4 regions of the Lysinibacillus sp. FJAT-14222 genome follow, and region 2 is predicted to be linked to each of the others. Evidence: riboswitches for the same ligand, from Rfam matches in the RefSeq annotation. Region 2 holds a riboswitch; each other region holds the start of a gene.
The links. A riboswitch is a leader RNA that binds a small molecule or an ion and turns the genes downstream of it on or off. The one in region 2 is predicted to bind thiamine pyrophosphate.

Region 1: linked by a shared signal. The riboswitch ahead of thiT (energy-coupled thiamine transporter ThiT) and the one ahead of AN161_RS05940 (ABC transporter substrate-binding protein) in region 2 are both predicted to bind thiamine pyrophosphate.
Region 3: linked by a shared signal. The riboswitch ahead of thiM (hydroxyethylthiazole kinase) and the one ahead of AN161_RS05940 (ABC transporter substrate-binding protein) in region 2 are both predicted to bind thiamine pyrophosphate.
Region 4: linked by a shared signal. The riboswitch ahead of thiW (energy coupling factor transporter S component ThiW) and the one ahead of AN161_RS05940 (ABC transporter substrate-binding protein) in region 2 are both predicted to bind thiamine pyrophosphate.

What each region holds. Positions count from the first base shown of each region.
Region 1 covers NZ_LIYL01000061.1:43,545-46,720, forward strand. The annotation lists gene map (type I methionyl aminopeptidase) at 1-737, opposite strand, end outside; gene thiT (energy-coupled thiamine transporter ThiT) at 1,244-1,804, opposite strand; TPP riboswitch at 1,974-2,081, opposite strand; gene AN161_RS25510 (DUF4870 domain-containing protein) at 2,206-2,538, shown strand; gene AN161_RS25515 (SMC family ATPase) at 2,752-3,176, opposite strand, start outside.
Region 2 covers NZ_LIYL01000012.1:17,540-20,715, forward strand. The annotation lists gene AN161_RS05930 (sigma factor regulator N-terminal domain-containing protein) at 1-585, opposite strand, end outside; gene AN161_RS05935 (RNA polymerase sigma factor) at 570-1,076, opposite strand; TPP riboswitch at 1,273-1,383, shown strand; gene AN161_RS05940 (ABC transporter substrate-binding protein) at 1,557-2,552, shown strand; gene AN161_RS05945 (thiamine-binding protein) at 2,554-2,844, shown strand; gene AN161_RS05950 (ABC transporter permease) at 2,844-3,176, shown strand, end outside.
Region 3 covers NZ_LIYL01000001.1:75,117-78,292, forward strand. The annotation lists gene thiE (thiamine phosphate synthase) at 1-29, opposite strand, end outside; gene thiD (bifunctional hydroxymethylpyrimidine kinase/phosphomethylpyrimidine kinase) at 19-843, opposite strand; gene thiM (hydroxyethylthiazole kinase) at 843-1,598, opposite strand; TPP riboswitch at 1,687-1,785, opposite strand; gene AN161_RS00265 (acyl--CoA ligase) at 1,975-3,176, shown strand, end outside.
Region 4 covers NZ_LIYL01000024.1:137,666-140,841, reverse strand. The annotation lists gene AN161_RS12750 (hypothetical protein) at 65-388, shown strand; gene AN161_RS12745 (EVE domain-containing protein) at 405-851, shown strand; gene thiW (energy coupling factor transporter S component ThiW) at 928-1,428, opposite strand; TPP riboswitch at 1,532-1,639, opposite strand; gene AN161_RS12735 (MFS transporter) at 1,703-2,899, opposite strand; gene AN161_RS12730 (ABC transporter substrate-binding protein) at 3,120-3,176, opposite strand, start outside.

The DNA of each region.
Region 1 (3,176 bases), on a different contig from region 2:
GTTAAGATGATTGGTTTATCTTTTGTAACGATAATTGAATGCTCAATTTGGGCAACTAATGATTTGTCTGGCGTAATGAATGTCCAGCCATCACCAGCTTCCACAATATGCTCCGCTTTCGCTGAGATGAAGGGCTCGACGGCAAGCACCATGCCTTCCTTCATAATTGTAGAATCCCATGCATCATAATAATTTAAAATATGATTTGGCTCATCATGTAAGGAACGACCTAAACCGTGACCAGTTAGGTTCATAATCACTGTTAAATCGTTGGCATATGCTTCACGCTCAACAGCTTTTCCGATTTGGTTTAATTTTGATCCAGCTTTTACTTTTGTCATCGCTCGATCGAAAGCACTTTTAGCTACGCGACACAGCTTTTCTTTATCTTCGTAGCCTTCACCAACTACAAATGAAATGCCAGTATCTGCAAAGTAGCCATTTAATGAACCAGATACATCTATGTTTACGATATCTCCATCTTTAATCACACGTTTACCTGGAATACCATGCGCCACTTCCTCATTAACACTAATACATGTATATCCTGGGAAATCATACTCCCCTTTAGGTCCAGAAACTGCTCCTGCTTCAGCAAACATACGGCCTGCAATTTCATCTAGCTCAAGTGTTGTTACACCTGGTTTTGTAGCTGCCTGCATTGCTTCACGAATTTCAGCACAAATACGGCCGATTTTTTTAAAGGCTTCAATCTCTTCTTGCGTTTTTACAATCATTTTTAACGTCCCTTTCATCTAATATCTACTATTTAATATAACATAACTTTCTATGCATAAAACGCTAAACGCTTTAAATATTATATGCCATCTTACATTGTAAAGTGCTGAAAATAGGCTCATTACCGTAACGTAGGGGTGATTTCCGTTCCGACTGGGCGCTTTCCTGGGGGCGTCCGATGAGCCGCTTTTGTTGTTGCTGTCGCTACGCTTTCGCACAGAAAACATCCGCTGCGCTCCAGGGTCTCGGGTCAACAGATGTTTTTTGCGCGAAAGCGAAGCGGCAGCGGCACCGATGTTGGTCACGAAGGCGTTATCACAGGATGTGATGGTTTTAGCCTTCGTTCCTCTATCGCTGATCCCCAAGGAGTCGCCCAGTCGTAACGAAGATCAACTTATTTGCATGACATAAATATACGCAATCCCTAACCTAGCTAAAAAAGCAACAATCCTACATTCAATTTAATAAAAATAAAAACCCTCCACTCATGTGAAGGGCATAATAGTTATGATTTTCGTTGCATTAATTGAGGAGCTGCTGTGAATAACAGAACACCCACAATTGCTGTTAAAATTGTTGCTGGTAGCATATATGTTCCATTATAAATGATGGAATAAATCCACGCATTTTGATCTCCAGCATACTCTGAGAAAAATACAGCGCCCGCAATGGTATGTGCTGCATATCGTAAAAATCCTGCTAATACAGTTCCTAGAATAATATAAAGTGCCATTTTCTTTTTGTTTAAATTTTTAGCAGCCTCGAGTACTGGTCGGCGAACAACGGCCGCTAAACCAACTACTGTGAAGGCAACACCATAATCGAGTAATCCTTGAAGCCAATGTATAATAAAGGCACCAAACATTGTTTGCATAACACCAATAAGTAAGCCTGTTGTCAGACCTGGCATAAGACCCCAACGAAATGCCATTAACATTATTGGCACCATCACTAGACTAACAGAGCCTCCTTGTGCCCATACTTGGAAGGAAACCTGATCGAGCACAAGGCCAATCGCTGCGAATATCGCAATTTCCACAAGCATTAAAAGTCTTTTTTTGTCCATAATTATTCTCTCCTTTGTTCCGATGTAGGATACAAGAGCAGGAATAGAAAACTGTTGGCAAATATGTCCCTATCTGGCATCAAAAAGGCTTAATCTCCATTCATCATGTTTTTAGTAGCTGAATAAAGATAAAAAACGATGCCAGGACAGAGCCTCACATCGTAAAAGTGTCGGTTTCTATCCACATCCCTACGCAAGTGTTAACTTACAGGTTCAAAGAGTCAAGGCATTACGTGCCCAGTCTCAGCTGACATCATCAGCTCCCCTTGTGGTCGTTACATCTTAATTTATTTGAACAATCTCATTGTACGCAAACACTGTTATGATTACAACCTCTTCCACATTATTTTTTGAAACTTTGCTGTTTTTCATGCGTAAATATTAAAAAAGGAGGTACAACTATGGAGAACCAAAAAATTTTATCTGCGTTTAGTTATCTCAGTATTTTTTTCGCCCCTTTTATTGTGCCATTAGTTGTTTACTTTATTTCAAAAGATAGCTACGTAAAGAGTCACTCTATTCGAGCACTAATATCACATTTAATTCCAGTCGGATTCGGAATTATCTTATTTGCAGTCTTTGTCATCTCAACCTTTTCATTTAACACTTTTGACCCAGATTCAAGTAGCAGTACTTTTCTTATTATTTGGTTTGCTTCATTCGCAATTTACTTACTCGTTTCAATAGGAATTCTTATTTGGAATATTGTTCAAGCTGTTCGCGTTATCCGATAATGTTATATTCGAACTAAACAAATAGTACCAATAGTTAAAGGAGCTGTTATTTTATGAAAGTATCTAAAGTTGTCAAAACCGCCGTAAAATTAGCACCTATCGTTATCCCAATTGTAAAAAAAGTAATCGCTACAAAGAAAGGAACGACTCCTAACGTAACTAAAAAATAACAAAAGGGCGTATTTCCATATAACGGAGATACGCCTTTTCACTTTATTTCACTTCAAAATATGTTTGACTATGACCATTCATTGTTTTTTCGACATGCAGAACTGCGGGCATTGTAGCTTTTAGCTCTGCAACGTGTGATATGACACCAATCATGCGTCCAGAATCTTGTAAATCAATGAGAGTGTCAATCGCCTTATTTAATGCTTCTTCATCGAGAGAACCAAAGCCCTCATCAATAAACATCGTTTCAATGCGGATGTTACCTTGAAAGCTTTGAATCACATCTGCCATACCAAGGGCAAGACTTAATGATGCATTAAACTTTTCTCCACCTGATAATGTTTTCACATCTCGTAATTGATCCGTATAGGCATCATATACATCTAACCCAAGCCCACTTTGCTTTGCATGCTTTTCTAATCGATCCGAACGTCGTAGCTCAAATTGACCATTCGATAAATGATATA
Region 2 (3,176 bases):
TACAATGTTTAGATTGCTAGGAATCTTCCCTTGTATTTCTTTTAATGTATAAGGTTTGTTAAAAGATACGGCAACTTCTGCAACGTGATTCTCCATTTGCGAAATTTCACCTAGTTCGTTTTGTACACCGTCATGGTATTTTTTTATGGATGGGTGATAAAATGTCGCAAATTTAGTCTTTGTCTGTTTATCGTACTCATAGAACTCTGTATCAGACCAATAAAATCCTGGTGTTAACTCGTTCTTGTCAATTTTGCCTCGAAACCATCCAAATGAACTTGTAAGTGTGCTCCATTGAACTACATAACCGTTAATATTCTTAGAACGGTTTGTGATAATGTTTCCACCAAACATTGATGAATTACTTACCGTTACTTGAGAGTCGACTTGAATATTAGGTTCTGCAATGTCATTATGTAAAAAAAGATGTTCTTTAAGTCTTTTAGAACTTTCCGTTGCAAAGTAGGAACCAGTTTTATAAAAGACGGGTAAGAGAATTAATATTACAATAATTGAAGTGATGATAATTTTTAGTAGTTGTTTTCGTTTAGCCTTTTTTAAAGCGTTATTTAACGAAGTTTCCATTCATGTTTACCTCCTATTTTTGAGTGAATAAATTTACGTGCACGATATAATTTTTGCTTGACGCTATCTACTTGAATATCCAACAAAGTAGCAATTTCTTCATATGAAAAATCATAGTAATACTTTAAAAAGAATATTTCTTTATATTCTTTTTTAATGTCTTTTAACAAATAGAAAATTTCATCCTTATTTAGCAATGTCTCAAAATGATAATCGGTGTGTTGGAGCTTTGAATATATTTCCTCAGTGATGTAAATGTTTTTCTGCTCCTTTTTCCTTTTCAAGTCAATATATTGATTAAGTGAAACTCTAAAAAACCATGGGCGTATATTGCTTTCTGTGAGGCTATCTAACAACGTATAAATTTTATAATAGGTGGTTTGAATTATATCTTCCGCATCCTCTTTTTTGGCTCCTTTCGCTAGTAATAGATTGAACACTTCCTCTCCTAAATGGATTAGATAGGAGGTTAGTTCATTTTCTTTTTTCATTGCTGATCCTCCTTACTCTTATACAACGAATGAGTGATCACAAATGTATACACTTAATTATAAAGTTTATTTTGGGATAAGGGCTATGTCTGACATTGCTTTCTGAAATGACATGACAATATAATGCTTTAACATGAAAGAGACCCTTGTCATTTACAGATAGATATGGGTATAATAATCACGAAAAGTTCATATGGAAAGAATGTAGGGGGGCTGGTAGTTGCCAGCTGAGATTGTGTCCGATAGACGCTGACCCTTTGAACCTGATTTGGCTCGTACCAGCGTAGGGAACATCTATTCAAAAAAAGAAAATTTTTGATACTGATTGTAAAACGTCTGGGAGGAATTCCTAGGCGTTTTTTATGTTACAAGAATTGTTGTATGCACAAAGCTTAGGTGCAGACATACCGTGAATACGCTTTCTTCTGGTTACACATTCATTCATGAACACTTTCAAATTACTTACTGGGAGGATTCAGCATGAAAAAATGGTTATTGATCCTGTTGGCTGCGCTTTTAACATTAGTGGGCTGTAGTGAAAAGGAGGATAAAAAGGATACTAAGGAATTAACAAAAGTCTCGGTAGTTCTTGACTGGACACCGAACACAAATCACACAGGTTTATATGTAGCGAAAAAACTTGGCTACTTTAAGGAACAGGGCTTAGATGTTGATATTTTATTACCTGGTGAAGCAGGTGCAGATCAGCTTGTGGCGTCTGGTAAGGCTCAGTTTGGTGTAAGCTATCAGGAAGGGATTACACAGGCACGTGTGCAAGATGTACCTTTAGTATCGATCGCAGCGATTATTCAACATAATACTTCTGGCTTCGCATCCATTGCATCAAAAGGCATTACGTCACCTAAGGATTTTGAAGGTAAAACATACGGTGGCTGGGGTGCACCGCTTGAACAAGCAGTACTACAATCACTTATGCAAACAGAAAATGCGGATATTAATAAGTTAGATATCGTCAATGCAGGCGATATCGATTTCTTCACAATGATGAAAAAAGATATTGATTTTGCGTGGATTTATTATGCAGTGACAGGTATTGAAGCAGAACTTCGTGGCGAAAAGCTGAACATGCTTTATTTAACAGATTATAGTGATCTGTTAGATTATTACACACCTGTACTTGCTACAAACGAAAAAATGATTAAGGATGATCCTAAGACAGTCAAAGCATTTGTCGCTGCTGCAGCAAAGGGCTATGAATATGCGATAAATCACCCAAGTGAGGCAGCTGATATTTTACTAGAAGCGGTACCTGATTTAGATAAAGACCTTGTGCATAAAGGTCAGGAGTGGCTAGCAGATAAGTATCAAGATGACGCTCCTCAATGGGGCGAGCAAAAACTTACTGTTTGGGAAAACTACGCGAAATGGATGGAAAGCAACAAAGTTTTAGAGGGCGAATTTAACGCAGAACAAGCATTTACAAATGACTTTTTACCAAAAAAGGAGACAAAGTAATATGGCAAACTCATTAATAAGTGTACAAATTATCCCGAAAACTGAAAAATATGAAGATGTGATCCCATTTGTCGATGCAGCGATTGCGGTTATTGATGCATCAGGGGTGAAATATGAAGTTCACCCACTAGAAACAACAATGGAAGGTGAACTATCGACTTTGCTACTAATCATTGAAAAAATGAATGACAAAATGATTGAGCTTGGTGCTATTAATGTGATTACGCAAGTGAAAATTTTATATCAGCCAACTGGTATTACAATGGGAACCTTAACGGAAAAATATCAGTGATGAAGCAAGCAATAAAACAAGGAAGGACGATATTTTTTATCGCCTTCCTCTTATTCATATGGGAACTAATTGTCCGCTTTGCAGACGTTCCACATTGGCTATTGCCCGCGCCAAGTGCCATTTTGATGGAGGGCTTTCAATCGTATGACACGTTTGTGCCGCATGCTTTAGCAACTGTTCAATTAGCACTTCTAGGCCTTGCCATTGGGATATTGTGTGGGCTAACGGTTGCCGTGTTATTACATCGTTTTACGTTTATTCGGGAGCTATTTTATCCTATTCTCATTATGTCACAGAATGTCCCTGTGCTCGTCCTAGCACCGTTATTAATC
Region 3 (3,176 bases), on a different contig from region 2:
AAATATAACTGTAGATCGTTACGTTTCATGAATGATCACCTCACAGGAGTCCTTATAGTTTTGATAGGCAAAATGATTTGTTGGACCATGACCATTACCAATAGATAAATCGTGAGTAATTGCTAATTGAATAAATTTTTTTGCTTCCTCAATCGCTTCTTCTATAGGTAACCCACGGCCAAGAAAAGCGGTTAATGCAGCGGAAAACGTACAGCCTGTACCATGTGTATTTTTTGTTGCGATACGAGAGGACTGCATGGAAAATGACCGACCGTCTTGAAAAAATACATAATCAATCGCATAATATTGATCTGCTAAATGACCGCCTTTAATAATGACACATTGAACCCCCATTTGTAATAAGACATGAGCTGCTTCTTTAATATCTGCTAAAGAATTGATTTTCTTTCCGGCAAGGGTTTCGGCTTCAGGTATGTTCGGTGTTACGATTGTTGCTAAAGGTAGTAAATAACTACGTATTGCATCAATTGCTTCTTGCTGTAATAAGCTTTCGCCACCTTTTGCAATCATGACAGGATCAACAATAAGCGGAATATTTACTTCGGATAAAATATGTGCAATTGATTGAATTATTTCGGAGGAAAACAACATTCCTGTTTTAACAGCACTTATTGAAAAATCCTCGATTAGCGCTTTAAGTTGTTTCTCAACGAAGCTAACTTCAATTGGTAGGACATCCGATACACCAAGTGTGTTCTGGGCAGTCAAAGCTGTAATAACAGACGTTCCAAATACCTTTAATTCCTGAAACGTTTTTAAATCAGCCTGTATGCCTGCGCCACCACCACTATCTGAACCTGCAATTGTCGTTACAATATGCATCATTCTACACCATCCTTGGAAAGCCGGTGTAGTTCATTCAATACTGCAATTTGAAAATCGCCAATGTATTGAGTGGAAGAAGCAGCTTGTTCTGCCACTTTTTTATAAAGCGACAATGTATCTACCAATTGGGTAAAGGGTTTATTTCCTGTGGCGTAGGCGGCACAACAAATGGCACTCAATAAGCAACCTGTTCCAGTGACTTCTGTCATTTGAGGATTTCCACCTGTAATCCATTGCTGATGTTCGCCATCAGTAATAAAATCCTTTTCACCGGTCACAATAACAATACAATTATTAAGTTGAGCTATTTGCTTTGCCTCTATTTCTAAAGAAATTGAACCATGACCACTATCTACGCCTTTTTGTTGCCAGTCTACATTGGCAATAGCCGCAAGCTCTCCAATATTACAACGAATTGCTGCAAACTTAATTTCCTTCAGTAATTGCCGTACCGTCTGTTTTCGGTAAGTTGTTGCACCTGCAGCAACAGGATCTAAAATAATGGGAATGCCAAGAGCATTTGCTTTTTTTCCTGCAAGTAACATTGATTCTTTCATATGCTCATTAAGGGTACCTATATTTATCAATAAGCCTGAGGCAATCGTGACCATTTCTTCAACCTCATGACTGTCATCAGCCATGACTGGAGAAGCACCTATTGCTAATAAGCCATTTGCTTGAAAATTAGCCACGACGTAATTGGTAATACAGTGAATAAGTGGATTTTTTTTACGAATAGTACGAAATATCAATCTAAGTCCTCCTTGTTGGATGGACGTAAGCGTGCAAAAAAGGCTCTTTTTCGTGCAAAAAAAACACGCAAAAGAGCCCTTCATCAGTAATTAGATGTGATTTGCTCCCTACGTCAGTATTAACTAACAGGTTCAAAGGGTCAGGTTTTACCTTCTCAACTCTAAGTGAGTCCCCCTGCAATCATTCTTTTAGTTGACCAAAATGTACCATATTTTTCATTCGTGTTCAATAGGGAGATTTTTTAGAACCAATTCGTGACTGATGCCATATAGCAGAGCATGATAGTTGTCATGACTTTATTAAAATAGAGTACCTTCCATTGAAAATGATGAAAATTGAGTTTTATAATGAGCATAACAAAAGGGGGCATTTGCCATGAAAAGACAAGATTTAATTGCACCAGAATGGTATAACATTTCAGAGGAAATTGAAAAATATGCAAAGGATTCTACCAAAAATGCATTAATAGTTTATAACGAAGACGAGGAAATTCAGTACATAACATATGCTACTTTACTTGAAAAGGCGAATCAGGCAGCGCATGTACTTACATCTCAAGGTTTAACAAAAGGTGATGTTATTTTAGTCATGGTGCCGAGGTCAGTTGAAGCGTATATCGTATATATTGCTGCCTTAAAGGCAGGTTTAACCATTATCCCAAGCTCAGAAATGCTGAGAACTAAAGATATTGAATATCGAATCAATCATGCTAATGCAAAAGGTGTTGTTGCATTTGAGCCTTATATTGAACAATTTAATGATGTGGAAAATTTACAAAACATACAGCGATTTGTCATTGGTTATGCACATGAACCTTGGCAGCCGTTGCTTGAAAAAATGCAAAGCCAACCAACAACCTATATAAGTTCTACACCAACTAAGAGTACAGACATTGCATTTTTAGCATATACGAGTGGTACTACGGGCAATCCAAAGGCAGCCGTACATACACATAGTTGGGGTTATGCACACTTAAGAACGACTGCACCGAATTGGTTAGGTGTCCAAGAAGGTGACATTGTATGGGCAACAGCAGCTCCAGGCTGGCAAAAATGGATCTGGAGTCCGTTCCTCGCTACATTAGGAAGCGGTGCAACAGCATTTGTCTACAAAGGTAACTTTGATGCGGCAACATATCTTGGGCTGCTTGAAAAATTCAATATTAATATTCTGTGCTGTACACCAACCGAATATCGATTTATGGCAGCGCTTGAAAATTTACAAGATTTCAATTTAAGTACAATCCGTCAGGCTGTGTCAGCGGGTGAACCTTTAAATAGCGAAGTGATAAAAGTATTTTCGGAGGTCTTGAATTTACAAGTACGAGATGGCTATGGACAAACAGAAAATACATTACTTGTTGGTACAATGGTAGGAATGGGGGCTAGAATGGGTTCAATGGGTAAACCTACTCCGGGTAATACAGTTGAAATTATCAATGATTTTGGAAATCCTGTTGCAATTGGAGAAGTTGGAGACATTGCTGTACATTGTGAAACACCCGCGTTATTTAAAAAATATTTGAATGATCCAGAACGTACAAATTTACAATTTAGAGGCGATTGGTATATTACCGG
Region 4 (3,176 bases), on a different contig from region 2:
CGGACGCAATTATGCCGAGGCATAATTGATAACCTTATCAATAAAAATGAAAGAGTGATGACAGATGAAAGCAGTAGAGGTTATGAAGGAGTATTTAAAAAGAGCACAAGAAGAGGGTCAAGATTTATCTGATATGTATGCAGATCATGGGGAATTGAAAAATTTTAAAGGTGAAGTTTTTAAAGGAAGAAAAGAAATACAGAATTTTTACACGTCACCTATGCCGAAAGGGTTTAAATTAACTATTCAAAATATTGAAGGCGATGATATAAAATGTAGTGCTATCGTTTCGACTACTTGGGATGGTTTGCCAAATCCAGTGATTTTGGAAGAAAGGCTAATTCTTGAAAATGAAAAAATAAAGTCGTTTACGATGATCCCAAAATAAAAGGAGAGCTCTTCCTATGACTGAAAGAGACACGAAATATTGGATTGGCGTGGTATCTCTCAATCATGTGCAAAAAGGGGTTGAGGGAGGATTCGGCCAGTTATGCCATGGCAAAGAGAGACCTTTGAAACGAATGCAAAAAGGAGATTGGATCATTTATTATTCTCCTAAAAAAAGTCTAGATGGTAATGAGCCTGTAAGAGAGTTTACCGCAATTGGAAGGGTAAAAGACGAGCGAATTTACGAGTTCCAAATGGCAGAAAATTTTATTCCTTTTAGAAGAGATATAGACTTTTATAAAGAGGCAAAGTCTGTACCAATAAAAAGGATCTTAGATTATTTAGAATTTGTAGAAGATACATCGAAATATGGCTATAAATTCAGATTTGGTCATTTTGAAATAAGTAAAAAAGATTTTTTATTAATTGCTCATGAAATGGGATTACCATTGAAGTATGAATGATTTTGGTTGGACAAAAAACGTTACTTTCTTAATTAATTGCCATTAAGAAGTAACGTTTTTATATTGCCGTAAATCATTATTTAAGTAGAGTGTTAAGATTAGTTACAAACATAGTCTTGCGCAAATTGCTAGCAATGACAATGCCCAGGATAGCACCAATGGTACTTGAGGTTAAAAAGGCTGGCATGAAAAATAAAGCAGCAACGGATGTCCCCATTACTAAATGTGCGTAAGGTACTGCAATGAGTGAGGCAATAATACCTGTTCCAAACATTTCACCGATACCTGCGAGCCATTGTTTGCCGCTGTATTTATAGGCAAGAGCTGCACATAGAGCACCAATGACACTGCCGGGTATAGCTAATAATGAGCCTGTGCCTGTTAAAATACGAATAATAGCTGTGACAAAGGCGACCATAACAGTAGGCACTGGTCCAAGAATAATAGCGCCAATAACATTAATGGCATGCTGTACAGGGTAGGCACGTGCAATTCCCGTTGGTATAGATACGAAGGTAGAACCTGCTACGGCAATTGCTACTAATAAGGCCATGATTGTTAATTTTCGAATTGACATAATTTCCACTCCTTTTTAGTATTTAGTGAATCGTTGATAAACCAGACAAAAAAAGCCGCTTCCTAAAAACAATAGGAAGCGGCCTTGCATTTACATATTTAAAAAGCAAGTGTCGCCACTTCCCTCCGCTAGTGTGAACTAGATCAGGTTCAAAGGGTCCGTATATGATCATATACGTCTCGGCCTTTTAAAGACTCCCCTAGTGGTAATAATAGAATTTAATTTTTACATAATAATGTAGTATACTACTAAAAATAGTCAATAACTTTTCAGACTAATTTGTATCAGGATGCATTAGATGCGGTGCTTTTTTCATTGTCCAAATAAGGGCAAGGAAGAAGCAAGCCATTAAAATAATAGACCCGAAAATATAAGGACTGTTCATATTCCAATCGAATAATAAACCTGCTAAAGCTGGACCAATCATATTACCAAGACTCATATATGCATTGTTGAGACCAGCTGCAAAGCCTTGTTCATTTTCAGCAAGCTTTGAAATCAGTGTGTTGACAGCTGGACGAATCAATGTCGTAGCTGTAGAGAAGATTGTCGCTACAATTAAAATAAGTGCAAAGCCAGATGCGAATAATATTAAGAAAATCGAAACGGATGCAATAAATAAATTGACTAACACTACTTTCATTTCGCCGAATCGATTAAACAGCGGTGTAATAACAAATATTTGTACAATAACACCAAAAGCGCCACCTACAACTAATATAATAGCGATATCTGTAGGTGTGTAATTAAACTTGTCTGTAACAAATAATGATAATGTTGTTTGGAAGTTAGCGATTCCGAATGAGAAAACAAGCATGATAATTAGCATGACAAAATAAGGCATTCGGACTGAACGGACCATTTGCTTTGCAAGATTATCTTGCTTCTGCGCTTTTTTCGCTGTGTTTGGTTTTGTAGCAGGTAATAAAAAGAACGATAAAATAGCTGCTAAGATAGCTGCACATCCAGCAGTATAAAATGGAAAATGCAAGCTAACTTTTGAGAGGAATCCACCGATGCCTGGTCCAATCATAAAACCAAAGGACATTGCTGCCCCTAGCATACCCATTCCTTTACCTCGTTCCTCATAAGTCGTGACGTCTGCCACAAAAGCCATTATAGGAGGTGCCACAAATGCAGATCCAAGGCCACCTAAAAAGCGTGCCAAGAAGAGCATCCACACATCTGTAGAAAGCCCAAAACCAATTTGTGCAAGTCCTGTCACTATAAGACCGAAAATAATGAGATTTTTTCGACCGTATTGATCCGAAAGATTCCCAGCAATTGGAGAAAAAACGAATTGTGCCAAGGCGAACGTTGCAATCAACATGCCAAGAATTTGTCCTGCAGCACCAAATAGTTTTAAATATTCAGGCATGACAGGAATAATAATTCCAATACTCCCCATTGCGATAAACATATTAAACATTAAAATATACAAAGCCGCCTTATTAGACTTCTGCTGGGTCATCGAATACCCCCTTTTTAATCAAATATACTACAGTCTACCACAAGGCTTGTACGTTTGCTATTGACTAGAAGTCTGAAATAAGAGAAATTGCTAGTAAAGTTGTGGGGATTCTTTTTGTTAAACAAATACTGCCCCCAGTTTTCCTCTAGAAGTTTACCTCCAGCGCTAAACGAAAAAAGCTGTTCTCAACGTTAGTAACGTAAGAACAGCTTTAAATAGGTTATCGTATACTCATTTTAAATTCTAAAAACAGCTCATTGTATTTGCCTAAATAATC